One region of the Lysinibacillus sp. G4S2 genome, then DNA from elsewhere that is predicted to be linked to it. Evidence: riboswitches for the same ligand, from Rfam matches in the RefSeq annotation. Region 1 holds a riboswitch; each other region holds the start of a gene.
What was found. Region 1 has a riboswitch for S-adenosylmethionine ahead of QUF91_RS21410 (hypothetical protein). Riboswitches for the same ligand answer to the same signal wherever they lie in the genome.
Positions count from the first base shown of each region.

Region 2: another riboswitch for S-adenosylmethionine. It lies ahead of QUF91_RS26450 (cyclase family protein); the one in region 1 lies ahead of QUF91_RS21410 (hypothetical protein).
Region 3: another riboswitch for S-adenosylmethionine. It lies ahead of metA (homoserine O-acetyltransferase MetA); the one in region 1 lies ahead of QUF91_RS21410 (hypothetical protein).
Region 4: another riboswitch for S-adenosylmethionine. It lies ahead of QUF91_RS02430 (O-acetylhomoserine aminocarboxypropyltransferase/cysteine synthase family protein); the one in region 1 lies ahead of QUF91_RS21410 (hypothetical protein).

Region 1 is NZ_JAUCFJ010000002.1:4,232,294-4,239,784, reverse strand. It holds gene QUF91_RS21420 (alpha/beta hydrolase) at 1-811, opposite strand, end outside; gene pckA (phosphoenolpyruvate carboxykinase (ATP)) at 920-2,506, opposite strand; SAM riboswitch class I at 3,107-3,224, shown strand; gene QUF91_RS21410 (hypothetical protein) at 3,291-3,497, shown strand; gene metK (methionine adenosyltransferase) at 3,588-4,784, shown strand; gene QUF91_RS21400 (gamma carbonic anhydrase) at 4,946-5,467, opposite strand; gene QUF91_RS21395 (alpha/beta hydrolase) at 5,604-6,410, shown strand; gene QUF91_RS21390 (alanine/glycine:cation symporter family protein) at 6,842-7,491, shown strand, end outside.
Region 2 is NZ_JAUCFJ010000002.1:5,186,369-5,193,859, reverse strand. It holds gene QUF91_RS26455 (DedA family protein) at 1-526, shown strand, start outside; gene QUF91_RS26450 (cyclase family protein) at 579-1,316, opposite strand; SAM riboswitch class I at 1,434-1,537, opposite strand; gene QUF91_RS26445 (YuzC family spore coat inner layer protein) at 1,834-2,250, opposite strand; gene QUF91_RS26440 (SMI1/KNR4 family protein) at 2,409-2,960, shown strand; gene QUF91_RS26435 (VOC family protein) at 3,585-4,025, shown strand; gene QUF91_RS26430 (response regulator transcription factor) at 4,093-4,707, opposite strand; gene QUF91_RS26425 (ATP-binding protein) at 4,676-6,265, opposite strand; gene QUF91_RS26420 (FtsX-like permease family protein) at 6,341-7,491, opposite strand, start outside.
Region 3 is NZ_JAUCFJ010000002.1:2,819,630-2,827,120, forward strand. It holds gene QUF91_RS14500 (Ger(x)C family spore germination protein) at 1-279, shown strand, start outside; gene QUF91_RS14505 (hypothetical protein) at 283-516, shown strand; gene QUF91_RS14510 (GerAB/ArcD/ProY family transporter) at 551-3,211, shown strand; gene QUF91_RS14515 (hypothetical protein) at 3,270-3,521, shown strand; gene metA (homoserine O-acetyltransferase MetA) at 3,610-4,545, opposite strand; SAM riboswitch class I at 4,700-4,813, opposite strand; gene QUF91_RS14525 (hypothetical protein) at 5,053-5,250, shown strand; gene QUF91_RS14530 (IS4 family transposase) at 5,784-6,911, opposite strand; gene QUF91_RS14535 (YkyB family protein) at 7,027-7,491, opposite strand, start outside.
Region 4 is NZ_JAUCFJ010000002.1:420,038-427,528, reverse strand. It holds gene QUF91_RS02440 (homoserine dehydrogenase) at 1-427, opposite strand, end outside; gene QUF91_RS02435 (hypothetical protein) at 1,072-1,458, opposite strand; gene QUF91_RS02430 (O-acetylhomoserine aminocarboxypropyltransferase/cysteine synthase family protein) at 1,789-3,090, opposite strand; SAM riboswitch class I at 3,207-3,320, opposite strand; gene QUF91_RS02425 (glycerol-3-phosphate acyltransferase) at 3,693-4,325, shown strand; gene QUF91_RS02420 (DASS family sodium-coupled anion symporter) at 4,520-6,001, shown strand; gene QUF91_RS02415 (hypothetical protein) at 6,066-6,341, shown strand; gene QUF91_RS02410 (succinyl-CoA:acetate CoA-transferase ScpC) at 6,486-7,491, opposite strand, start outside.

The DNA.
Region 1 (7,491 bases):
CAGAAGGAACAAATGTATCTTTACTTCCGTGAATGAACAGCATCGGCGTTTTCGATTTTGCTACTTGCTCGACGGCACTGGCTTCGCCAAGCGTATAGTCAGCTTTTAATTTCGTAACAGCCGAAGAAAAATGCATAATAGGGAAGGCGGGTAATTTAAAGATTGCTTTCAACTGATAGGAGAATTCATCCCAAACTGAGGAATAGCCGCAATCCTCAATAATAGCCTTAACATTGTCAGGTAAATCCTCTCCTGAGGCCATCATCACTGTAGCGCCTCCCATGGAAACACCATACAAAACAATTTCAGCGTTTTTATTAGAGCTGATAACATTATTAATCCATGAAACTACATCTAGTCGATCGTGCCAGCCCATACCAATATAGTCTCCTTCACTTTTACCATGACCTCTTGCATCTGGTATGAGAACATTAAAGCCCATATCATAATAATGCTTAGCATACTTTGACATTTGTGAGCCATCAGATGAATATCCATGGAAAACAATTGCCCATTTATTTGTTTCGTTTGTATTTTTAAGCGTATAGGCATGCAATTTCAAATCATCGAAAGACTGTATAAAAGAGTCCTCAAAATTCTCTTTAAACCACTTTTTACTTTCTTCTTTTTCTTTAGCATCCTCAGGGCTAATAGCAATAGAATTGTGCGGCGCATTAAGCACGGCTGATTTATCTGTATTAGGATTTAAGGCGAGATTAAAGAAATAATTCCCTGCAAAAAATCCAGCCCCAACAAACAATACTAATAGAAGACTGACAATGGTAATAATCACTTTGTACTTTCTTTTCATATGTATCCCCCTAAAACTTCTATTATGAATTATACACAAGTGGCCTTTTCTAAAGAAGAGGGAAAATAAAAAAGGGAACGACTGAAATCGTTCCCTTTGCTTAGTGAATTATTTTAATGGACCGCCAAGTTTAGTGATAGCTTCAGAAACGTTTGAGAATTTCTTGAAGTTTTCGTTGAATAAACCAGCAAGTTCAGCAGCTTTTTTATCATAAGCAACTTTGTCTGCCCATGCATCACGAGGATTAAGTACTTCTGTTGGTACACCTTCAATAGCAGTTGGAATGTTTAAACCAAATACTGAATCTTGAATTGTTTCAACATTAGCTAATTTGCCATCAATTGCAGCACGTACCATTGAACGAGTGTAAGAAAGCTTCATACGGCTACCAGTACCATATTCGCCACCAGTCCAACCAGTGTTTACTAAGTATACTTGTGCACCGTGCTCGTCAATTTTTTGACCTAACATTTCAGCATAAACTGTTGCTGGAAGTGGAAGGAATGGAGAACCGAAGCAAGTTGAGAATACTGGTTCTGGCTCTGTTACACCACGTTCTGTACCAGCAAGTTTAGATGTGAAACCGCTAAGGAAGTGGTACATTGCTTGCTCTTTTGTTAATTTACTGATTGGAGGTAATACACCAAATGCATCAGCTGTTAAGAAGATGATTGTTTTTGGGTGACCTGCAACAGATGGATCTACAATATTTTCAATGTATTGGATTGGATAAGCTACACGTGTATTTTCTGTTAATGAACCATTATCATAGTCACAAACTCGAGTTTCTGGATCAACAGCTACGTTTTCTAGAACAGAACCGAAGCGGATTGCGTTGTAGATTTCTGGTTCTTTTTCAGCTGAAAGATTAATTGTTTTTGCATAGCAACCGCCCTCAATGTTGAACACACCATTATCAGACCAACCGTGTTCATCGTCACCGATAAGCTTACGGTCAGGATCAGCTGATAAAGTAGTTTTACCAGTACCAGATAAACCGAAGAATAATGCAACATCACCAGCTTCACCAACGTTTGCTGAGCAGTGCATTGAAAGGATACCTTGTTGCGGTAATAAGTAGTTCATAATACCGAAAATAGATTTTTTGATTTCTCCAGCATATTCAGTACCACCGATTAGGATGATTTTCTTTTCAAGTGATACAATGATGAATGTTTCAGAAGCTGTGCCATCGATAGCAGGGTCTGCTTTAAAGTTAGGAGCTGAGATCACTGTGAAGTCAGCAACATGAGAAGCTAATTCTTCTTCAGTTGGACGGATGAATAATTGATGAGAGAAAAGATTGTGCCAAGCGTATTCATTGATTACTTGGATGCTTAATTGTGAATCTTTGTCAGCACCAGCAAAGCCCTTGAATACGAATAATTCGTCACGTTCTTTCAAATATTTTACTACTTTTACATATAAGTTATCGAACACTTCAGAAGAAATTGGTTGATTTACTTTTCCCCAGTCAATTTTATCTTTTGTGCTTTCTTCTTCTACTGTATATTTATCTTTAGGTGAACGACCAGTATATTTTCCAGTTTCTGCACGAACAGCACCATCTACTGTTAACATAGCTTCACCACGAGATGTAGCCTTTTCAGCTAATTGAGCTACTGAAAGTTGAACATTAATGTTACCGCCTTTTAATAATTCCTTCAGTTCGTTTGCAATTTCTACTGAATTCATCGATTAAATACCATCCTTTTTTATAGTATTCCCATGAGTCTAAGGGAGATTTTCTTAATTTCAAAAATAGTATAACACAATTGCTTAAATAATCTATACTAATTCAGAAATTATTTTTGAGATTTTATTACTTTTCAAGAAAACGACAAAAAGTTAATTTATTCGTTTTAAGAATGCTTTTCACCCTATTTATAATCAAGTGATTACACAATCACTTCCGTCATAGCTAAATTGCATTTGGAAGATTTTTGCCAACATGAGGTTCGCACAGGATGTGAAGTTCTAAGCTGGTTTTTATCAGACGGAGCTTGTCACCGACTGAAAAGGGGCTACAACTATATTCATCCACCACATGTAGAGATGGCAATATTCCATAGCTAACGATCCACTTTCGCTACAAAAACAACATTGTAGCTGACAATTTGCTTTCGCTACAGAAAACATTTGCTGAATGAAGATTAAAGGGTCACACATATGTTAACACATGATGTGAGGTGGAGAGTAGGGATTATTTTGGACGCATCACCAAAAGATGGAGAATACAACAAAAATATTTGACAACGTTCGACCTTTTACGTATTATGATATATTGAACGGATACTCTTATCCCGAGCTGGTGGAGGGTCAGGCCCTATGAAACCCGGCAACCTGCATGAACTATTTCACGACATGCGTTGGTGCCAACCTGATGCAAGGGAAACCCCTTGAACGATAAGAGTGAAAGGTTACGAAGTCATTATTTCCTTTCCTCATGTTAAGTAAGCGTGAGAAAAGGATTTTTTTATTGTTAAAAACGAATGTAAAGGTAAGTATGTGTAATTCTTTCCTTATTATAATGACGGATCTTTCAAAAATCCTCGTGTTACAATCAGCAAATGTTTTCTGTGCGAAAGCGAAGCGACAGCAACAAAATGTTTTTCTGTGCGAAAGCGAAGCGACAGCAACAAAATGTTTTCTGTGCGAAAGCGAAGCGACAGCAACAACGGCTTGAGAGTTCAATCCTTAGGGGCAGACTTGACATGGGTAATGAGTACCGTATTATTCGTAAATATTATTGTAAGCGTAATAGGAGGAAAACCAAATGACAAACCGTCGACTGTTTACATCAGAGAGTGTAACAGAAGGACATCCAGACAAAATTTGTGACCAAATTTCGGATGCCATTTTAGATGCTATTTTAGCAGAAGATCCAAATGCACGTGTTGCATGTGAAACAACTGTAACAACAGGCTTAGTATTAGTAGCAGGAGAAATTACTACTTCTACATATGTAGATATTAAAGGTATCGTCCGTGATACTGTAGCAGAAATCGGTTACACTCGTGGAAAATATGGTTTTGATGCTGAAAACTTAGCAGTACTTGTTGCTATTGGCGAACAATCACCTGATATTGCTCTAGGTGTAGACCAAGCTTTAGAGGCGCGTGAAGGTTCTATGACAGACGCTGACATTGAAGCAATTGGCGCAGGTGACCAAGGCTTAATGTTCGGCTATGCATGTAACGAAACACCAGAGCTTATGCCATTACCAATCAGTTTAGCGCATAAATTGGCTCGTCGTTTAACGGAAGCACGTAAATCTGGCGAACTTGCATATTTACGTCCAGACGGAAAAACGCAAGTAACGGTTGAATATGATGAAAACAATGTACCAGTACGCGTAGATACGATTGTCATTTCAACACAGCACGATGAAGAAGCAACGCTTGAACAAATTCAAGCCGACTTAAAAGAATTCGTTATTACTCCAGTTGTTCCAAGTGAATTACTAGATGTCAATACTAAATATTTCATCAACCCAACTGGTCGTTTCGTAATAGGTGGTCCAAAAGGTGATGCTGGTCTAACAGGACGTAAAATCATCGTTGATACATACGGTGGCTATGCACGTCATGGTGGAGGTGCTTTCTCTGGTAAAGACGCAACTAAGGTAGACCGTTCAGCGGCATATGCAGCACGCTATGTGGCAAAAAATATCGTAGCAGCAGGCTTAGCAGAACGTGCTGAAGTACAACTTGCTTATGCAATTGGTGTTGCTCAACCAGTATCTATTGCTGTGGATACATTTGGGACAGGGAAAGTTAAGGAAAATGAAATTGTAGAATGGGTGCGCGAGCTATTCGATTTACGCCCAGCAGGGATTATTAAAATGCTTAACCTTCGTCGCCCTATTTATAAGCAAACTGCAGCATATGGTCACTTCGGTCGTACGGACTTAAATGTACCTTGGGAACAAACAGACAAAGCTGCCGCATTACAAGAAAAAGCAGGGCTATAAATTATTTAGCTAAAATAATGCAATAGCTATAAAATTATTTTACAGTAAGGGGCTTGGTGTTCTAATAGCCCCTTTTACTGTTTTTTTTGAAAAAATTAGCTCCTAATGACAACTATGTATAGCTTGGTTGTCCAAGAAAACGTGGAGTTGCTTCAATTTAGCTATTTATTTTTTGTTTGAAGAGATTTATAGTATTGACCTTTTTCTGCATATTCACGTACGATACGTTCCATATCTTCTTTATCTTCAGCATTTAATTCTCGTACAACCTTTGCTGGACGACCTAATGCTAAGCTGTTCGGAGGAATAACTTTGCCTGGAGGTACAAGACTACCCGCCCCAATGAATGCACCCTCTCCAATCTCCGCTCCGTCTAATACTATTGAGCCCATACCTATTAAGGCATTTTTACGAATCGTACAGCTATGTAAAGTTACTTGATGCCCGACTGTTACTTCATCTTCAATAATGAGTGGATATTTAGGGCTTTGATGCAAACAACAAAGGTCTTGAATACTAACTCTTTTTCCGATGATTGTTGGTGATACATCACCTCGAATAACTGTGTTAAACCAAATTGTTGTTTCAGCACCTATTGTAACGTCACCAGTAACGGTTGCATAATCGGCAATAAAAACAGATGGATCGATTTTGGGTGTTTTACCTTTAAATGGATAGATCATGAGAATCGCCTCTTTTCTTTCTATGATGTAATATTATCGTATCAAATACGCAACTTGATGGAAATATAAAATTAAAATGAGTGAGATATTTCGATATAATCATTGTGTAATTATTTTTTTAGGAGGACTATGTAAAATGTGGAAATGGGAAGCTGATGGACAAGCGAAGGCTGTGGTTGCTATTATTCATGGTGCATATGAAAATCACCGCTGGTATGCGTGGCTTATAGAAAAACTTAGATTGGAAGGCTTCCACATAGTCATGGGGGATTTACCAAATCATGGTTTAAATGTAGGGTTTTCGCGTGTTCATGATGAAGATTTTAAAGAGTACAACAAGTATACAAGGAATTTAATAGAGAATGCTTTTTCATATAATTTACCTGTCTTTTTTATAGGACATGGGCTTGGCGCAACATTGTTACTACATACCATGCATAAGCGAAAATATGAATGCGCAGGTATTATTTTAACTTCACCTTGGCTACTTTTAAAGTTATTGCCAGGTAAACTATCTAATGCTTTAACTAGCCTAAGTGCCCTGACAGCAAATGTGAAAATGACTCATGAAATTACATTAAATACATTAACGCGCAGTGTAGAAGGAAGAGATGAGATGAAGGATGAGGTTCCTTTTATGTCAGTCGTTTCCGTGAAATGGTATAGAGAGCTACAGCAAATGATGCGTAATCTAGTGTTATTGCCACAAGCTGAATTCCCTAATAGACCTATGTTAGTTATGACAGCTGAAAAAGATAGTATTACTGAAACGAAACAAACTCGAAATTGGCTTTATCAGCAGGAGTTTACAGAGTTTCAATTCAAAGAATGGGAAAATTGCTATCATAATCTATTTCATGAAGTAGAGCGAGAAGAGATTTTTATTTATTTACGTGATTTTATAAATAATGCTCTTCGAAGAATTGGATATATCATAGAGTAGTGAATTGCCTCTTCAATTAGCTAGAAGTGGCTCATCACCATTTTTCGTTCCAAAAAGGAGCCTTCCAGAGGGCGTCCGATGAGCCGCTTACAGCAACAAATGTTTTATGTGCGAAAGCGAAGCGACAGCAACAAATGTTTTATGTGCGAAAGCAAAGCGCCAGCAACTATACGATAATAGTAACGAAGGCATTATCACAGGACGTGATAATGCCTTCGTTTTTCTATTTGCTCGCCCAGAATCTCATCTGTGACGCTGATCCCCAAAGGTGTCGTCCAGCCTTCACTCCGATTAACTTCCATACACGATATACGTTTAAAAAATACCATACCCAACTTTTGGGAATTAATCTATCAATATAATATTGTAATTTTCTGAAAAGTGTAATACTATAATGACTTAAAGAAAAATTTTCAAAATGGAGGGGTAAGATGGAAGCAATCGTTGAGAAACTGAATGCCATTTTATGGGGACCGTGGTTTATTTATGGTATTTTATTGATTGGACTCTTTTTTTCAATCATTACACGATTCCTACAAGTAAGACACATTAAAGATATGTTTGTTTTAATGTTTAAAGGTGAAAAATCTGAAAAGGGGATTTCATCCTTTCAGGCGATGTCTATCGCACTATCTGGTCGAGTAGGTACAGGTAATATTGCCGGTACTGCTACAGCAATCGGGATGGGGGGACCTGGTGCTGTTTTTTGGATGTGGGCAATTGCCTTTATCGGTGCGGCGACTGCTTACGTTGAGTCGACGTTGGCTCAAATTTATAAAGAAGAGAAAGATACAGAATATCGTGGCGGACCCGCATATTACATAGAAAAGGGAATGGGGCAAAAGTGGTTTGCAGTTATTTTTGCTATTGCCGCATTAGCTGCAATGTTAATCTTGATGCCGGGTGTTCAATCGAATGCAATTGCGACAGCTGTTGAAAACGCTTTTAACATTGATACTTGGATTACAGGACTTATTATTGCCGTATTACTAGGTGCTATTATTATCGGTGGGGTTAAATGGATTGCCAATGCTGCACAGATTATAGTACCTTTCATGGCACTAGCTTATATTCTTATGGC
Region 2 (7,491 bases), 950 kb from region 1:
GATTGTCGGGCTGCCACTTCCTGATGAGATATTTTTAACATATGTAGGATATAGCGTTTATAGAGAAACTCTCTCGCATATTCCAGCTCTAATAAGCGCTGTGGTAGGTGCGGCAGGGGGAATTACCTTGAGCTACTATATAGGCTATAGATTCGGGCTACCCTTATTGCAAAAATACGGTCCGAAAATCCATATTACTGAACAAAAAATTGACGTTACTAAAAAATTATTTGCAAAAATAGGACCAGTATTATTATTAATCGGATATTTTATTCCTGGTGTACGTCATCTAACAGCATATATTGCGGCTATCAATAATTATCCTTATAAAAAATTTGCTTTCTTTGCTTATACGGGAGCGGTTATATGGACATTTACTTTTATTACTTTAGGAGAAGTACTTGGGGAGAAATGGCGCTACGTTGGGTTATATTTATCCCGCTACAGTATGTATCTTATAGCATTGTTCATCATAATAATTTTGATTGTTTATTTTATTTTCAAAAAAAGGAATTCGCCTAAATAAAAAGGGTCTGATTCAATACCTATCATGGTTTGATTCAGACCTTTTGTTATATTTAAGGCAATATTGCAAATGAACGCACAGGGAATCCAGAGGCTTTTTCAGGCTTTGGTACAATATTGAATATAGCAGCACCTTTTGGAGGTAGCTTATCCAAATTTGTCATAAGCTCAATTTGGTAAGTATCTTGTTCAAGTACAAAATATTCGCCGTCTAGCTTACTGTTTTTGCGAAAATCAGCTGCTGAATCCGTATCAAAAGTTTCGTGACCAATAGCACTTATTTTTCGTTCGTTGAATAAAAATTGTAACGCCTCTAAACCCCAGCCAGGAATATGATTATGACCATCAGCATCTTTGTTGCTGAAAGCCTCCTTATCTGGCCAACGCTTACTCCAATCGGTACGAAGCGCAACAAAGGTACCTGCTTCAATTTCTCCATATTCAGCCTCAAAGTCAAGAATATCTTGGATACTTAATGTGTAGTCGTTATTCAATTCGGCTTCCTTAGATTTATCAATAACGATTAGTGGTAGGACTAGTTCTTTTAACGCCAATTCATCTAAATAGCGTGTATCTCGCACAAAATGGATAGGTGGATCGATATGTGTTCCATATTGCCCAGGGAAAGAGAATTGCTGCGCAAAGAAGCCATCATCATGGGAAAATAATGTTTCAAATTTTGCATCATCAAACATAAAGAAATGAGGCGAATTAGGACCAAATGTATGTGTTAAATCAACCCATTCTTTAGATTTTAATAGTTGAATTGCTTGTAAAAGTTCATTTGCCATAATATTTTCCTGCTTTCTTTTAATTATTTTTGGGTGCTTAGACTTTACTTACTAGCGGCAATAAAAAAGAGCCCTCCTTGTAGAAGAGGACTCTTGTGCAAAGCAACTTAGTAAGTCTTCTCATCTTCAAGGCCGATTTCGCCAATTGGAATTAGCACCATACCTATAGGCTGGTTGCTGAGACATCATAGGGCCAATCCCTCCGTCTCTCTTGATAAGAAAAGATAATATAAGAATTTTCAGAAATATATTACGAATACTTTAGCATATTTATTTATAGTTTACAAGTTCAATAGGGATGCATGGTTAAAAGATTTTCCAGAATTAATAATTTTGCTATTGCTGCAAATATTGTTTGCCTATATTTAAATAGATAATACGATTACATACGTAAACATAGGGGTAGCCTTTGTATTTAGATTAAAATCCCGTTTCACATATGAGAAAAGCCTCGTTGTTGAATCTCAATCGCTAGGTTTAAATAGACAATACATAGATCCCACTCATTAGTTGAATTTCACCAACTCAAATTTACGGTTAGCTTACAACAGTCGCTATCAGTAAATATTATTCGAATTCCATCTGGTGTATAGTTAGTTTCGAATTTTATGGTAATGCCTGTTGATGCAATTAATTTTTCAACCTCTGTTTTATTTGACAACTGTGCCGCGTCCATAAGATCATGTGCAAATTGCTCTGATTCATCAATTTTATCCGTCAGTAATTGTGCTTGCTGCATAATAGCTTTGATCCGTTTCGCAGAAGACTTTAATTTAGTTATATTGATGGTTGGAAATGGGCTACGATTTGTTGAGTTTGTAGGCATCACTAAATGTCTAGAAGGTTGGAGTGTGGCTGGTTGATTTGCCATTGCCCATGCCCATGTTGGATAATAATTAGGATAGACAAAATACGGATAAGGATTGTAATACAACTAAAATTCCTCCTATCCTATAGTTGATACCTTATCTTATGTACAACAAAGACTTTCGGTGTTAATGGTTGATGCTTGGCAAAAGGGGAGCAAGTGGTGCGATGACCCAATCGGAAGCCATTAGTTCGTCCAATTTATTCACAGAAGGAGTTATCAAGATGGATGTTCGTGAATACATAAAAAATGGTTTTGAAGTTTACTACGAGCGCTATAATCAGATTTCGGAAGATGGATTTTGCAGATGGATGCGTCCAGATGTTCCTGATGAGATGAAATTAGCGGATACTGATGAAGAATGGTCAAGATGGAAGATGGTCCCTTCTATAGTAAGCGAAGATGATATTCAAGCTTTAGAAAAAGAGTTTGGACTTAAATTTCCTGAATGGTATAAAGCCTTTATTTCAACGTATCATCATTATTTTGATGTCATACCCGAACAAAGTATTGAAGAGCCTTTAAATAACGTTAGAGATATGTATAATCCATCGTTATGTAGTTCGGGATATCTCCCATTTTCATGGGATGAAGAGTACGGCAAAATAATTTGCATTGATTTAAATGACATTGCAGATGAAGAAAATTGTGCAATATATGAAATTGAACATGAAATTTTATTTGATGATGATGCCGATATTAAAGCGTCATTAGACTATCTGTATCCAAATTTTAAGGCATATTTTGACGCTACTTTCCTTGAATATAATAAATAGCAAAAAGGAAGAGGCGGGACAAAACCTCATTTTTCTGCAGCGAAAGTGGAGCGGAGCACAACGACAGCGACAAGTTCTCTGCGACGAAAGTGGAGCGGTAGCGACAAACCGCGGATGAGAGATTTATCGGAACAATTTCGCGATTTATCGGAACAATTTCAGATTTTATCGGAATGTTTCATCTATTTATCGGAACATGTTAAAAAATACAGTATCTCTGTTCGCATTGAGAGTTTATCGAAACAGTTTTCAGATTTATCGAGAACTTTTGATCGTTTATCGACCAACTTTATCGATTTATCACCCAACTTTTTTAATTTATCACCCAACTTTTGAAAAATATCGACATCTACCTTCATGCAACACTCTCTGACCGCACTGATAATTTACGTCGCTTATGACATAAGCATATTTTTTTACGCAAAATTTAAAAACTTAACATCAAAAAACGCAAGAAATCAACGTTTCCCAAATTGATTTATCGTGCTTTTTAAGGTTTTGACCAGTTTTGTCCCAGCCACTTTCCTTGATCTGAAATAATCTTACGGTTTTGCATAAAAACAAAGGGTTTTGAACGTTAGAAATAGAATTAAAAATCGACACGTTTAAAAAGGAGATGGATAGATGAACCGTTTAAATTTAATCACATTGGGTGTAAAAGATATGGTCGAGTCACTTAGATTTTATCGAGAGGGTCTGGGATTTGAAGTGATTGTTTATGGGGAAGAAACAAATCCTGATGTTATTTTCTTTAACAATGGAGGAACAAAAATTTCCTTGTTTCCGATTGACCGTTTAGTAAAAGATATTAACGAAGCAAATCCACCAGCGATTGGCAATGGATTTAACGGCATTACACTTGCTTATAACGGTAAATCTAAAGAAGAAGTCGATCAAGTATTTGATTTGGCTAAAGAAGCAGGAGCAACAATCGTGAAGGAACCCGAAACCGTATTCTGGGGAGGCTATAGTGGCTATTTCCAAGATCCAAACGGCTATTATTGGGAAGTTGCCTATGGAGACATGTGGCAGTTTGATGATAATGATATGTTGATTATTACGTAAAATTATATATGTGACATTTCAGAGCATGACTTCATCATTGTGATGGTCACGCTCTGTTTTACATTTGTTAATAATTTGGCTGAATATAGCCTAATTTTATTCCTTTTGTTACAGCTTCTAACGAGGAAGACACCTCTAACTTATTAAATATATGCTGAATATGGTTTGAAATTGTACGTTCACTCGCAAATAACTTAGATGCAATCTCCTTACGTTTATATCCGTCGCAGAGCAATTGTAATATTTGTTTTTCACTGCCGGTCAATTCCTCGATATAGTCTGTTGGTAATGGGAAATAGTAAGTACCCTCATTAATTTCCATTAAAGTTTGCAGTAACTTTTCTGGCATAATGTTTTTATTAATAAACCCGCTGACGCCAATTTTTTGTGCTTCATACCGATAAACAGGCAAATCATAACCTGTTAATATGACTATTTTTGTAGAACATTTATGATCTATAATGCTCTTTGCTAATCTAAGTCCGTCCTCACTACTGATGTTACTTAAATTTATATCTACTAACGTAATCGCAGGTTTAAACTCATTGATAACTGAAATAACATTTTCAATATGTTGTAATGAATGAAATTGATCTATTTCAGGGAAATCTGCTAAGACGATCTCAAGACTTTTAGCAAACAGAGCGTGGTCATCTATTAATAAAATATTGATAGGATTCATCTCCTTTCATAGGAATAACAATAGTAATACATAGGCCAGAAGGAGAGCATTTTGAAATTGACATGTTGCCATTTAGTAAAAATAACTGCTCTTTGATAGAAGCCCATCCTCTATGATCATTAGCATCATAATTTTCATTACCTACCTGACCAATTCCATTATCCTTTACTATAAGCTCTATTAAGTCATTTTCTTGTGCAAGTTGTATAAACAGATTCGTACATTTAGAATGTTTGAACGCATTGGTTACTAGTTCTTTTACTATTCGATATATAACTAAATGATAAGGCTCAACTAAAAAGAAATCATCATGGCAATTAAATGAGATTGCTATATTTTTATTTCCATATTTCTGCTGAACCATTTCGATTAAATGACTATAATTTTCTTTTAATGTGAGCGTTTTTAAGATGGTTGGGTGATACTCTTGCATCTGTTCACGTATAGACAGGTTTAAGTCATCTAGCGTATTTACGATTATTTCACGGATCTCTTCTTTATTAGATTTATTCATCATATTTTTAACGGCTAATATATCCTGTAATATTTCATCGTGTAAATAATTTGAAAAGGAGGTTTTCAACTCTTCTTCTTTAACGATCTGTACAAGATGCTGTACGTAAGAACTTTCAGGCAATGCTTTAGATTGTTCTGTACCAAAATGTAGCATTGTAGTTTTGATGTCATGAAATAACAAGGTGAAATAAAGCAAGACAAACCAAAAAATCGTATGAAGTATAATAAAATAAGCAATCATATTGAATTGAAACAATACGCCAAGTGAACAAACGAAAACAAGGCAACATAACAACATAAGCCCCATTTTATTTTCTTTTAAAAGAAAATATTTCCTCATAAATTTATGGTTTTTAAAAGCAATCGCGTGAATACTAAATAAAGGTAAAAGAACGACTGTATACCATCCTAAATTACTTAAGTGTTCAGGGCTTTTTGCAAACAACGTAGCGTACCCAATAAAGGGAACAATAAGAATCGTAACGGATTGAAGTAAATGCTTTTTTTCATTTTTTAAAACAAATGTAATTCGTTTTCGATGCTTCAAAAATAGAAAGATAATGCAACTGAAACTTACAATTATTTGAAATGAAAATAGAAGAGCAAACAATGTATCATTTATCAATTTCGAAACGAATGTTAATACGCATATAATCTTTAAAATCAAATCTTTTTCTTTTTTATAAATATAGATTGAATCTTGGAAAAAGAATAAGAGTAAAAATTGTACAGTCCTATATAGAATGACTACACTAAGTGCTGTGCTTAGTGTATAAAAAAAGGGGTTTCCATTAAGCGAAAGTAAAAATTGCCATGCTGTAAGGAGTAGCAAATTAGAAAATTGCGATAGTGTTTTATTTTCTTTAATATTTATAAAACTGATATATGCTCCGTAGATAACCATGATCGTTATAAGTATTAATGGTAGTAACTTTGCTGTTCCTATAATATTTTCCTGCAAAAACTCATGGCATAAAAAAATGATTAAAAAAAGTTGATGTACTAAAATAAAAAGTTGTTTGTGTTTATAGTACTTTTTCATCCGTTCACATACCTTTACTAGATTACAGACAGATAAAGCTGATGCATGTACATCAGCTTTATTTGTATTTTTTTACTATTTATCGTTAAAAACAATTTTATTACATGCTCGTTTTGTTAACAAATAATAAATGATATATACAAGAGTGAAAACTACGATAGCGAATAGAACAGGCAATATAAAAGCGCTGTTTTTTCCTAATAAGTCGTCCATTAAAGCGGTTTTGTATGTGATCACTGCAAAAATACTGTGTGCTAACCCTAGTACATAGGGGATGCTAAATAGCGCAAAAACTTCTTTACTAATTATTTTTTTTACTTTTTTCTTGCTATAGCCCATTCTTTGGAGAATAGTAAACTCATCTTTTTTTGACATAGCATTTGAGATATTTTGGAAATATAAAATGCTACCTGTTGCAATAAAAAAGATAATTGTAACGAAGCTAATAAGTAAGAATGTTGAACTATTTTGTTGGATAAGGAAGTCTACTTTTTGGTAGCTACTTGAAAAATAGTTGTTATTTTTAAATAAAGGAGCTAAGTTATCGTAAACTTCTTGATTTTCCCTCATATTAGTCCCATTAATGCTCAGCATCGTCTTTTCTGGTAGCCCGAAGGATTTTACTTCCTTGTAAAGTTTGTCCGAGATAATAAGCGTTCCGACACTATTGGCAAATCCTATTGGATTAAGTAAGGTCGTATCAATGACTTTTATATCTACGCTATTTATAGGCGTTACGTTTAAGGTGTAAATATTTCCTATATCTAGCTTCTTTTTATCAGGTCGATATTTTACTAAAATACTTTCATTGTCATTTAAATTTTCGAATTCTACATTTTTTTCCTGATTACGTATTAGTTCCTTATAATCTGATTCGGAGATGAGATCAAATCCTGGCTCTTCCTTAATACTGTATTCTTGCGGTAAATTAGTAGAAGATGATGTTATTTGGATAACGGTTGTCTCTTTGTGTTTCACATTTTCTTCGCCAGCAGTATCCTCTGCAATTTTGATGGCCTCAGTAGCCAGTTGTTTGTCCTCCACTGGGAATTCTATTGCGGATGGAATAATACGTTCTGTGGCAACAACTGGATGGTAAAGTGTCAGGACAGTAGAGCAGAATAGAGCCAAAGTTCCAGAAACTAATAAAGTTAACAAAATTAAAGTCTTTGCCATCGAACGGATTTTAAAAATAAAGTTTGGAATGGTAATAATGTTTGATTCGT
Region 3 (7,491 bases), 1.4 Mb from region 1:
ACTTCCCATAAAAATATTGATTACGTAAATAAAAAAACGGAAGAACTTATTAAAAAACGAATCGAAAAAACAATCACTACAATTCAGCAAACTTATCGAGCCGATATTTTTGGATTTGGTGAAGAACTACACCGGGCAGATCCTGAAAAATGGAAAAAAATTAAAAATGACTGGCCAACCATATTCCAAGATCTACCGGTTAATGTTGAAGTACATGTCAGAACAAAAGGACTAGGAACAATGCAAAATTCATTTTTGAATAAGAAAAAGAAGGAATAAGATATGGTTGTAACAATATTCATAGTCATTATTTCAATTGTTCTTGCCTATGCTTTTATTCCTAAACTTCAAAAAAATAACGAAACGAAAACAATTGTTATTTTTTCGATTTTTTTATTGATCGGTACTGCATTAAATATCGGCATTGCTTTAAATCTTAAAATTCCAAGCCCAATAGACTTGATTACCTTTATCTTTACTCCAATTAAAGAGTTCATCGTTTCACTGTCAAAATAAATGAAGTAACTTTAAAAAGAAAGGGTAGTGCATGATGAAAAAACAAATCATTAGTTCAAGACAATTTACTATCATTACCCTTCTTTTTACAGTTGGTACAGCCATTTTAATTATCCCTTCAAGTGTAACAAATGTAGCAAAGCAAGATGCCTGGATAGCAACAAGTATCGGTGTCGGTTTAAGTTTTCTCTTAGTGAAGCTATACGTTACTTTAGGAAATCTGAATCCCACACTTACATTTACAGAGGCGAATGAAAAAATACTAGGTCGTTTTTTCGGAAAACTGACCGCAATTGGTTTTACCATTCTTACCTTTTTTGGTGCAGGTCAGTTATTATATTTTATTGGTAATTTCATGTCAACGGAAGTGATGCCAGAGACGCCTCCTATGGCTTTTTCGTTGCTGTTTGGCATTATCATCATTTTTGCTGCATTCCAAGGGATCGAAGTCTTTGCACGTTCAACAGAAATACTTTTTCCAATATTTATGTTGGTTTTTATAATTTTTGTAGGTTTTATATCACCATTAATCCATTTTGAAAATTTACAGCCCATATTGGAAACTTCAAAAAAATCATTATTTATAGGCGTTATTCGATTTATGAGTATTTGTTCATTCCCTCTTGCCGCGCTATTAATACTTTACCCATCTACTGTCAACGTTCATAAGTCCGCACACATAGGATTTTATATTGGGACAGCTATTGGAGGTATTGTTTTAATTATCATCGTCTCACTTTGTCTCCTTGTCATAGGTCCATCAAATACTGCTAATCGGACATTTCCTAGCTATGCATTAGCGCAAAGAATTTCAATCGGGCATTTTTTGCAACGTGTTGAAATTATTATGGCAGCCATGTGGATCATATCTATTTATATTAAAACGTTTATGTATTTTTATGCCTCCGTAATCGGCATAGCACAAATATGTAAAATCAAAGATCATCGTCCGCTCATTGTGCCACTCGGAATGATTAGTATTGGCTTTTCGCAAATTATTCATCCTGATATCGTCCATTCCAATACTTATAATAACGAAATTTGGCCTTTGTTTTGTGGTACCTTTGCAATTTTGTTACCGATAGTTTTACTAATCGCTGCAAAAATTCGCAATATTAATGGTAATCAAGGGAATACAAACTGTAATTGTAATACACAGAATGCAAGTAATAGCAATAACGGAAATGCTGCTAATAATGCAAGTGATAACAACTGCCAAAATACTGCAATGAATGGAAGTAATTGCAATTGCGGTAATGCTTCTAATAATGCAAGTGATAACAACAGCCTAAATGCTACACAGAATGAAACTAATAGCAATAGTGGAAGTGCTACTAATAATCCAAACGATAGCAACGGTCAAAACGCTGTACAGAGTGGAAGTAATTGCAATAGCGGAAATACTGCTAATAATGCAAGTAATAACAATAGCCAAAATGCTGAAATGAATGGAAGTAATGGCAATAGCGGTAATGCTTCTAATAATGCAAGCAATAACAATAGCCAAAACGCAATGAATGGAAGTAATGGCAATAGCGGTAATGCTTCTAATAATGCAAGCAATAACAATAGCCAAAACGCAATGAATGGAAGTAATGGCAATAGCGGTAATGCTTCTAATAATGCAAGCAATAACAACAGCCAAAACGCTGCTACTAATACAAACAATAACAACTGCCAAAATGCTGCTCCTAATGCAAACAATAACAACAGCCAAAATTCTGCTACTAATTCAAGCAATAACAACAGCCAAAACGCTGCTACTAATACAAACAATAACAACAGCCAAAATGCTACTATAAATACAAGCAATAACAACAGTCAAAATGCTACTGATAATGCTAGCAACAGCCAAAACGCTACTACTAATACAAACAATAGCAACAGCCAAAATGCTACTACAAATACAAGCAATAACAACAGTCAAAACGCTGCAAATAATGCAAGCGATAAAAACAGTCAAAATGCTGCAATGAATGGAAGTAATTGCAATAGCGGAAATACTGCTAATAATGCAAGCAATAACCTTAGCCAAAATTCTGCTACTAACACTAGCAATAACAACAGCCAAAATTCTGCTACTAATACTAGCAATAACAACAATCAAAGTGCTGCTGCTAATGCAAGCGATAAAAACAGTCAAAATGCTGCTACTAATACAAACAATAACAACAGCCAAAATTCTGCTACTAATACAAACAATAACAACAGCCAAAATTCTGCTACTAACTCTAGCAATAACAACAATCAAAATGCTGCTACTAATACAAACAATAACAACAGCCAAAATTCTGCTACTAATGCGAGCGATAAAAACAGTCAAAATGCGGCTACTAATACTAGCAATAATAACAATCAAAATGCTACTACTAATGCGAGCGATAAAAACAGTCAAAATGCGGCTACTAATACAAACAATAACAACAGCCAAAATGCTACTACTAATACAAACAATAACAACAGTCAAAATGCTGCTACTAATGCGAGCGATAAAAACAGTCAAAATGCGGCTACTAATACTAGCAATAATAACAATCAAAATGCTGCTACTAATGCGAGCGATAAAAACAGTCAAAATGCGGCTACTAATACTAGCAATAACAACAGCCAAAATGCGGCTACTAATACTAGCAATAACAGCCAAAATGGTACGACTAATATAGCAATAACAATAGCCAAAATGCGGAACTACTAATACTAGCAATAACAACAGCAAAATACAGCTACTAATACTAGCAATAACAACAGCCAAAATGCGGCTACATAATACTAGCAATAACAACAGCCAAAATGCGGCTACTAATACTAGCAATAACAATAATCAAAATGCTGCTACTAATGCGAGCGATAAAAACAGTCAAAATGCTGCTACTAATACTAGCAATAACAACAATCAAAATACTGCTACTAATGCGAGCGATAAAAACAGCCAAAATGCTGCAAAGAACGAAAGTAATACAAAAAATCAAAATGTATCTATCAATGAACATCCGCCAAAAAATTAGCAACATATTCGGATAAAAAAATGATGACCACGAAATAATCAAGGTCATCATTTTACTTTACAATCGAGAGTTTATAAAAACCATGCGCTTATATATGATATTCAATTTCATCAACGAAATCCCATTCATATGGTGTTTCTTGGTAAACATAGTAGTTCAACCAGTTTGAGAATAATAAATGTGTATGGGCACGCCATGTATTATTCGGTTCTTTTGATGGATCATCATTTGGGAAGTAATTCACTGGAACTGCAATATCCAATCCTTTTGCAACATCACGACTATATTCATCTGCTAATGTTGTTGCATCATATTCAAGGTGGCCTGTAATCATAATGTTTTTATTATCCTTCGATTGCACAATAAAGACACCCGCATCTTCTGAATACGATAATAAACGTAGATCAGGATGGTTGCGGACTTCCTCAATGGAGACTGATGTATAACGTGAATGTGGAGCCGTAAATAAATCACTGAAGCCACGTACTAAATCCACTGTTAAATCCGTAATGACATGGGAATAAACACCTGAACATTTAGCAGGAAGCTCAATTTTGCCAATACCGTAATGATGGTATAACGCTGCTTGTGCACCCCAACATATATGAAGGATCGATGTTACGTTCTTTTTGGACCAATCCATGATTTCTGATATTTCCTGCCAGTAGTTCACATCTTCAAATGCCATTTTTTCTACTGGTGCTCCCGTAATAATCATGCCATCATAGCGGCGATGGCGAATTTGATGAAAGGTCGTGTAAAATAACTGTAAATGTGATTTACTAACATTTTTTGATTCATGCGTAGCAGTATTTAAAAATGTAATATTGACTTGTAATGGTGTGTTACCTAATAAACGTAGTAATTGTAGCTCTGTTTTTTCTTTTTCTGGCATTAAATTTAAAATTAATATATTTAACGGACGAATTTGTTGGGTTTTCGCTCTATCCTCTTCCATTACGAAGATTTTTTCCTCACGTAAATGTTCTCCAGCTGGTAAGTTTTTCGGAATATTAATTGGCATCTTGCATTCCCCTCTCTTTTATTTCTCTCTTTCTAACATCAATTAGTGCCTTAGTATCCATGCACAAAGCTCATAAAATCTTTTATCGAATTAAATTAAAAAATCCCCCTCATTCCATTTGAGATAGAATGAGAAGGATTTTTTACCACGTTCACTCTTATCTCTCAAAGGATCAATCCTTCGCTGGAATTAGCACCTTTCTAACTTTTTTTGTTAGAGGTTGCTGAAGCGTCATCGGGCCAAATCCCTCAGCTTCTCTTGATAAGATTATTTAATTAAAATGAATTGTAACATGAACAATTAGGAATTTCAATAATACATAGAATATTTTGTTATTAACATGCATGTTCTACTATGAATTGATGAACACTATTCTTGATGCAAACCTTATTTACACGATGAAATATTATGAGATTCCTAATAGCTTTAATTTGGGAGTAATACATTTACTATTGGGATTTAGATCGCATTTATGTAGAAATGGAAAATCAAAGTTATTGCGTTTGCATGTGGAACATTGATGAATATGAAATTCGATGGACGTTATTTATTGATATTCCAGATGAGGACGGTGGAACTCATAGTGAACCAATTAATGAAGGTATAACTGACTTTGATTCTTCTGAAGATGAACGCGAGATGAAATTTAATCTATCCGAATGGGAAGAAGAAATGAAGGAAAGCAATTTGTTTCATTGGTACTGAATTTTCTAAAGGATGAAATTAATGAATGTGATGGTGCAAGTGAAGACAGTGGAGTACACGTTGATTTAAGAAATTGTAACTATTATGTTTTAGGTCGTAAATGGACAGAAGTAATTGAAGAATTCCTAAAAAAATGGCTATGGATTCTACTTTACAGGTGCAGACGGACATTGGACTAATATCTATAAATATAAAAGTTTAGTACCACAAATTTAAGTGAAAGTCGTCATAGCAACTATAAACCGCGTTGACTGAAGATGAGATCAATGAGCTATTGAAATAAAACAATCTACATGTTCCTTTGAGAATGATGAGACGGTTACTTATTTATTTGATAAGTTTAAAGATGACTTTATAGGCTTATCTAATATGATCGAGGAAGTTGAAAATAAATTATCAATTTACACTGTAAAGTTTACGGATTTGATATTTTTAAAAAATTTATTTAGATAATATCTATCTTAATTCCTCCAATAATATGTTTACTAGTGTAATTTTCTTATTCTCATTTCACACGTGTTGATTAACCAAAATTATACAGTAGTTGAATGATTTATGTTCCAATGAAACACCAGGATTTCTTTCACCCTGATTCGCCATTCTATTGGCAGGGCAGCACAAAGAAACATCCGTGTAAAACCTACGAATGATAAGGGTTTGATATTATTTTTCTTATTCCCTTGTGTATGAAGAAATTTCAAACAAACATAGGCAATAAGGGCTACGAATAGCTGATTGAATACAGCATTTTTTGTTGTTCCGAATAGAACAGGTACGTTCAAGTTTTGTTTAATCCAACGGAAAAAATTTTCAATCGCCCAACGTGACTTATACATGTTGGCAATTTCTTCAGCGGTGATATCCATTAAACTTGTCACGACACGTATTTCTTTATCTTCATGATCTATGAATTGAACGACACGATGGCGTTTTTTCGTTTGTTTTTGTGGCGTCCCAAGCGTACAAGTAAAATCAGCTGTCACATTGGAATCGTTGGTACGACTACCTTGGAGCGATTTTTTGCGATTTAATTGCACATTGTCTTTTAAACGTAACACAAAATGTTGATATTCTTTCAGGTAGCGATCGACTTTATCAATAGAAAAGTAGGCACGGTCACAAACGAGGATAAACCTTTTATCTTCAAGGAATTCGCCAATGGGACCATCATGTTTTAAACCGGTTGTTTCTACGACTTTTAAGGGCATCGCAGTTTCATTAGTAAAACTAACATGTAATTTGATTCCTGAACGTTCGCCGTGATAGACAGCCCAAGGTAATCTTGTTTTGCCTACTGTAATGGTAGTTGAATCAACGGCTAATAATCTTTTCGGCAATTTCAATTTACGACGAGCTGCACGGTTGAGCTTCCCGACAATCACTTCAAAAATTCGTTTGATGATGCCATAATCAAGTGCCTTTAAATGTTTAGAAAGCGATGAATGATTCACCGAAACAAGACCGTTACTTGGACCCACATCCGCTGCGTGGCGTAAACTTTTCCACTCGTTCGTGGCAGCACCAATTAAATACGAAATGAGCGTGGGAACTGTACATTTTCGTGCTGTTTCTACATAACCGAATTCGCTTAAGATTGATTGCCATTCTTCCTCTGAAAGAAAGGTTTGAATGAGTGTAAAAATCGTGTTATTCTTGTTCAAGAGAGATTCCTCATTTCGTAATTGTTTGTGTAGTAACTAACATTTTACATGAGAATCTCTCTTTTTGTATAATTTTTATTGGAAGAAATTAGATAATCAACACGCGTGTTCTCATTTATACATTATCTATGTATCTATTTAGTAGATTTTCAGCTTCAAAAAAATTAAGACTTACTTTACGTGTTCTTTCAGATGAAATTTCATTTTCCAACACCCCTAAATGTGTTAGATTGGCTATTTCATTTTTAAAAACTGGTAAATGGAATGTAAAGTCATTAATCTCTAGTAACATTAAAAAACCACCAAACATTGTGTGATAACCTTTAATTTCAATTTCGCTTTCTGATAATAATTTTTTAATTACGGACACCTTTAAATCGTATAATTTGGACTGTCTAGTTTTAGCAGCCTGTACAACTGAATGGTTTTTCAAATGATAATTATCCTTCTTAGTATCACGACTTACTTTAGCTGATTTATTGATTAAATAAAGTGACTCAGCAATATTTTGTAATGTAATAGGGTGTTCCGTAACTTTACGCTTTTTTATCTCTACACAGTTGTCAATGTGATATAAAAC
Region 4 (7,491 bases), 3.8 Mb from region 1:
TTTTCATCGTTTTAATAACAGGCACACCACCAGCTGTTGTTGCCTCAAAGCCTACAAAAACACCGTTTGCTTTGGCAAGTTCCTGCAGCTCTAAGCCTCGCTTTGCAAACATTACTTTGTTAGCCGTGATGACATGACATTTATGTTCAACAGCGCGCTTTAAGTAAGTAAATGCTGGTTCCTCATTCACGATCGCCTCAAAAACAACTTGCATACCCGGTTCTGCTACGACTTCATCCATACTAGTTGTCATTAAATGCGCTGTACCCGGTACACGTTCACGGCTAGCGTCTGTCACTAAAATTTTCGCTACTTCCAGCTCAATTCCTAATTTATTTTTAAGCTCTTCACGCTTTTCGTTTAATATATGGTAAATTCCTTGACCTACCGTTCCAAATCCTAATATAGCTGCCTTTATAGTTGCCATTCCTGTATTCCCTCCAACTTACATTCCGCAGTTTCATTAAATTTATTTCGCCTTAGCTTATTTCGTACAGATTTTGAATTGTGCGCCGACTTTACAAAGCAGGTCAGATTGCCGTATTTCTAATACTTCATTTTCAGTCATATATTTAGTCGTGGTATTTTCGCTCTCACCATCTGTGGAAGTTCTTTATAGCTGACGCTTCCGGTACAAAAAATATTTGCTGAAAGAAGTTAAAAAATATGTGAAACACAAACAAATTCAAATAATTCAAAATTCAACTTAAAGAAAATTGTAACGCAAATACATACATTGCACAAGAAAAATCTTTCTAGGATGGACATTTGTTTTCCCTAGACGTGCAAAAGAAATCGTTTTCATCCCTTTTATCATATGATTTTTCAGTAGTTCTATAATATTTGAACAAAAAATGACGATTCCCGCTTCCGTGACACCCGCTGATAGAAGTTAAAAAATGAATGCCTTTCTTCTATTATATATATGTATGTTAAGACATCCAAAAGAAGTGTTCTTTTGAAATATAGTACTAAAAATATTTAAAAGGTATGCCAGTCTATCTCTTCACTTTTTAAAAAAGCTCATTCCCTGTAGCAGCAGAGAATGAGCACAAATTATATGAGGGATAATTAACTAGCTTTTGCTAGCAATTTATAACGATATTTTGTTAATGCTTGTTGTACTAGTCCTATTTCTTCTTGCGTAAGATTTGGTATTGCATACGTACGTTCAACTAATTGGAATGTACCGTATTTTAAGTAATACTCTGTCGCAGGTAGAGGTATATGACTTGCTCCATAGCTTTTATAAGCTTCGAAAACTTCTTTTACTGTATAATCTTCTTCTTTGGCATAAATGATTTCCTGAAAAGCAGAATGTCCAAAGGTTTGTTGCCATTTACTATCAACCGATGCAAGTATGTTTTGAATGGACATGTTGTTCACAAACACATGACCTTCATTTAACTCATAAATAAGATAAGATGCAATGTTTTGTGCACTATAAACATTTCCCATTGAAAACACTCCTTTATCATCAGTTTTTAGTTAAGAGTAGTTGCGGGCTGAGCAACTACCCCTCTTCATATATTCAAAAGTGGGGGAGCACTTTGAAAACAAATTGGTTCTAGGTTGGTAGCCTTTAGAACGTTTAACTTATTTCCTAGTATAATACAAGGATTTAAATAAATCAATAATACTTATAAAATTACTAGGTATTATTCGTGAATATTTTCAAATATCTTACCGAATGAGGCAAGCGGTTGATGCCGCAACGTTTTACGTATTACCAAATGAGGCCTATCGAATGAGAAAATACGTAAACGCTACAACATTAGCCAATTTTCATTAAGCTTCTATTGTTTGTTGAGAAGCTGTTACTTGTTCAATAGCTTGTTCTAAATCTGCAATAATGTCCTCTACTGCCTCTAAACCGATTGATAAGCGAATGAGCGACTCGGTTACGCCAGTTTGGATTAACTCTTCAGCTGATAGTTGCTGATGCGTAGTAGATGCCGGATGAATAATTAATGATTTGGCATCCCCTACATTTGCTACGTGCGAGAATAATTTCACACTATCAATTAGTTTACGCCCTGCTTCACGTCCACCTTTAATACCGAATGTAAGCACTGAACCGAAGCCATTTCTCAAATATTTTTTTGCTAAATCATGAGTAGGAAAATCTTCTAAGCCATTGTAATTTACATATTCCACAGATGGGTGGTTTCGTAAATATTCAGCTACTGCCAATGCATTTTCATTGTGTTTTGGAATACGCAAATGAAGCGTTTCTAAACCTTGTAATAAATTAAATGCTGCATCTGCACTCAACGTTGGTCCAAAGTCGCGTAGTAATTGTACACGCAGTTTTGTGGCAAATGCAGCCTCTGCTGTGTCAATACCATAACGCAAACCGTGATAAGAAGCATCTGGCTCAGTAAAGCCTGGGAAACGTCCACGAGTCCAATCAAACTTTCCTGCATCTACTACAACGCCGCCTAAAGTTGTACCATGTCCGCCAATCCATTTTGTTGCGGAATGAACGACGATATCTGCACCGTAGTCAATTGGTGTAGAGCCATATGGTGAAGCAAATGTGCTATCAATAATTAATGGTAAGCCGTTTTCATGTGCTATATTCGCTACTGCTTCGATGTCTAGCACTTTTAAACTTGGGTTACCGTAAATTTCAGCGAACACCGCTTTTGTTTTATCAGTAATAGCTGCTCGGAAATTTTCTGGATTTGTTTCATCTACAAAATTCGTTTTAATACCGTAGTTTGGTAGTGTATTGGCAAATAAGTTATAAGTACCTCCATATAAAGAGCTAGCTGCGACAATTTCATCCCCTGCCCCTGCAAGATTTAAAATTGAAAATGCAATAGCTGCTGCACCAGATGAAAGTGCTACCGCTGCTGTACCGCCTTCTAATAAAGCGACGCGTTTTTCAAAAACATCTACAGTTGGGTTTGTAATTCGTGTGTAAATATTGCCAGCTTCCTCTAAGGCAAAAAGACGTTGCGCATGAGCAGTGTCTTTAAAAACGAATGCCGTTGAGCGATATACGGGCACTGTACGAGATCCTGTTACCGGGTCTGGCTCCTGGCCACCGTGTAACAGCAATGTTTCTGGTTTAAAATTTGTCATTATATACCTCCAAATGGTTATTTTTTTACGATGGTACCGGAGATGAGGAGGATTTTTTCAGTAGAAAACAAAAACCCTCTTCAGTAAGAAGAGGGTTGCGGTTGCAAGTTTTCCTCCCCTTATCTGCCAGATCCAAGTAAGAATCTGTAGGAATTAGCACCTTAGCAAGTTCGTCACTTACTGGTTGCCGGGCATCATAGGGCCTATCCCTCCGCCGCTCTTGATAAGAGTATGAGATTCAATTTCCATCGTTGTTACACAGTATAAACATAGACTTTTTTTCTGTCAACACTAAAATTTTATTTTTTCCGAAACTTCTGTCTGCTTATATACGTATTACGAACGCATACACTATTTTAGTATTTATTGGTTTATCACCAAAAGTTTGGGATGAAATTTGTTAAAACGTATGCCATTTATCTTCATTCAGTAGAAGAGCCCCACCCCTGAAAGTGGAATGAATTGTGCGGGCACAATTCAAAAATCTGGACGCATTGTTTATCTGTGCGAAAGCGAAGCGTCAGCTACAATGCGCCCAGCCGGCACGGAAATCAATCCCACGTTATGGTGATGAGCCTATTTATTTTGAAAGGAGGACTTTTATGGTAAAAGCCGTTATCATTTTTCTACTTGTTGGTTATTTAATTGGCTGTATCCACGGCTCTAAAGTAGCGCAGTTTTTATCCGGGGTAGATTTAAAAAAGACTGGGCATGGCAATGCAGGTGCTTCCAATGCAACACTTTCCCTTGGATGGAAATACGGCGTATTAGTTGCACTTATCGATATCGGTAAAGGTGTAGCAGCTATTATAGGTGCCCATTTCTATCTAGCAGATGCAACACATTTAACAGAAGTACAAGTTTGGTTCTTAAGCTATATTATAGCTGCTGGTGTCATCCTAGGTCATAATTTTCCATTTCACATGGGCTTCAATGGCGGTAAAGGAACTGCATCAATCATAGGAATATTACTTGCAGTTGATTGGAAAATTGGTTTATTTGCACTTATTTTATTTGTTATTTTTTCTTTCGTGACGAACTATTTAATTGTCGGTGTACTTGAATTTTATCTTGTTTTTTGTACAGCAACATATTTATGGATTCCTGGAGTAGGCCCAACGATTATAGCTCTACTACTTTTTAGCATAGCAATCATTTTGCATATCGAAAATATCAAACGCTTAATTCAGGGAACTGAGCCAAAAGTGACTTCTGCATTTAAGAAAAAGAAATAATATTACTTTAGGGTTTTCGTCCTTTCTATGACCACATATTTTCTCGCAATCGCCTATTATTGCTATAACTAGAGAGTATTTCATATAAGATTTTTATTTACAATAAATATACAAATTACTTTCTTAAAAAAGTATATTACTAGCCGATGTTATGGAAAATAATAGTTATTGATAGAAGAAAGGATGAAAAAAGTATGTCTACTTCTGAACAAGCAAAACCGAAACGTAATTTGAAACCGCTCTGGATTGGATTAGCCTTTGCTTCACTGTTTATCATTACTTTTTTACCTAACAACGGCGATTTACCTATAGCTGGACAACGAGCCTTGGCCATCTTAGCTTTCGCAGTCATCCTTTGGGTTACAGAAGCAGTATCCTATCCCGTTAGCTCTACCATGATTATTGCACTCGTTACAATTTTATTAGGTCTAGCTCCGTCAATGGAAGATCCAACGACACAACTTGGAACATCAGAAGCGCTAAAATTGGCATTAAGCGGGTTTAGCAATTCTGCAGTTGCACTAGTAGCCGCAGCTCTTTTCCTAGCAGCAGCTATGCAAATTACCAATTTACATAAACGTCTTGCGCTATGGATACTTTCACTAGTTGGGACAAAAACAAAAGCCATTGTATGCGGTGCTATTTTAGTATCGATAGCACTCGCATTCTTTGTCCCTTCTGCTACTGCACGTGCAGGCGCAGTTGTGCCAATACTACTAGGAATGGTAGCAGCATTTGGTTTACCACGTGATAGTCGCCTTGCTGCTTTACTTGTCATTACCTCTGTGCAAGCTGTCTCCATTTGGAATATCGGTATTAAAACGGCGGCAGCTCAAAATATGGTCGCTTTAAATTTCATCAAAGAACAGTTTGGTGTGGATATTTCTTGGGGTGCTTGGTTACTTTACGCTGCCCCCTTCTCAATCATCATGTCAGTGGCTCTATTTTTCATTATGATTACACTGATTAAGCCTGAAACGAATAATATTGAAGGTGGTAAGGATGTCATTAAAAAGCAGCTTGCGGATCTTGGTCCATTAAAAGCTCCCGAAATTCGGTTAATCATAACATCGGTAGTTTTACTATTTTTCTGGGCTACTGAAGGAAAACTTCATCCATTCGACACTACAACAGTCACAATCGTTGCAATTGCCATTTTATTAATGCCAAAAATCGGGGTCTATACTTGGAAGGAAGTTGAACCGCATATTCCTTGGGGAACAATTATCGTCTTTGCAGTAGGAATTATGCTAGGAACGGTTTTACTTAATACACAAGGCGCATCATGGTTATCTGATAAAGTATTCGGTTCACTCGGTTTAGATTCTATGCCAATTCTAGCAACAATCGCAATTGTTACTTTATTTAATATTCTTATTCACTTAGGCTTTGCGAGTGCAACAAGTTTAGCATCTGCACTTGTGCCAGTATTTATCGTTTTAGCTTCAACGTTAACGGTCAATGTCGATCAGGTTGGATTCGTTATCGTGCAACAATTCGTTATTAGCTTCGGCTTCCTCTTACCTATTAGTGCACCGCAAAATATGCTTGCCTACGGTACAGGAGCTTTTACAACAAAGGATTTCTTAAAATCTGGTATTCCATTAACGATTTTTGGATACCTCCTAGTTCTGCTATTCTCCGCAACGTATTGGAAATGGATTGGATTATTGTAAGAAGGAAATTTGTAGCTAGACTTTTCTGTGGGCACCTGATCACTTCGGGGCTTACCTGAACGTTTTGTCGGCTTACCTGAGCGTTTTGGAGACTTACCCGATCACTTTGGGGGCCAACCCGATCACTTTTTCGGCTTACCTGATCACTTTGCTGGCCTACCCGATCACTTTGACGCCTTACCCGATCACTTTTTCGGCTTACCTGATCACTTTGCTGGCCTACCCGATCACTTTGACGCCTTACCCGATCACTTTTTCGGCTTACCTGATCACTTTGACTGCTTACCCAATCACTTCGGGGGCCAACCCGAGCGCTTTGTCGGCTTACCCGATCACTTAGTCGGCTTACCTGATCACTTTGGGGGCCAACCCGATCACTTCGCTGGCCAACCTGATCACTTCGCCGGTCCACCCGATCACTTTGACAGCTAAAAAAAGCCTTGAAGGAACAAGTCAACTGTCCTTCAAGGCTTTCTTCAATTTATTATTTCGACAATGCAGGGTCCTTCATCGTCCCATTTTTTGCGTAATTTACATGCCATGAAAGTGCTTTTTCGAGATTGTGTGGCGTTTGGTGCCCACCTGTTGCTTCATTGGCATCGTTAAAATACTTCCATAATTGTTCATGATATTCTGGGTGTGCACAGTTATCGATAATAAGCGCAACCCGTTCTTTTGGCGCAAGCCCACGCAAGTCTGCTACTCCCTGCTCTGTTACGATTACGTCTACATCATGTTCTGTATGGTCTACATGGGATACCATTGGGACGATACTAGAAATATTTCCGCCTTTTGCGTAAGATTTTGTGACGAAAATACCTAATCGTGCATTACGCGCAAAGTCTCCAGAACCGCCGATTCCATTCATCATTCTTGTGCCAGAAACATGCGTAGAATTCACATTCCCGTAAATATCTACTTCAAGCGCCGTATTAACGGAAATTAACCCGAGTCGGCGAATGATTTCTGGTTGGTTAGAGATTTCTTGCGGACGTAATACTAATTTATCTGCATATTTTTCAAAATTACTATAAACTCGGTTTCCAACTTCCTCGGAAAGAGTAATAGAAGTAGCAGATGCAAAGCTTACCTTGCCTGCATCTATTAATTCAAATACCGCATCTTGTAGTACTTCTGAATATACTTCCAAGTTCTCAAACTCAGAATCTTTAAAGCCTAATAATACAGCATTTGCTACTGAACCTACACCTGATTGGATTGGTCGTAAGCTCGTCGTTAAACGACCTACTTTTATTTCCTCACGTAAGAAATTTAATAAATGGTTGGCCATAATATCTGTTTCTTCATCAGCAGGAACGATTGTGGATGGTGCATCTAAAATATCTGAAATAACAATACCTTTTACTTTATCTAAGTCTAGTGGAATGCCAATTGTGCCAAGTCGATCCGATACATCTTGTAATTGAATTGGATCACGTTTCCCCTGTGGTCCTGGTACAAAAATATCGTGCACACCCTCTAATGCATCA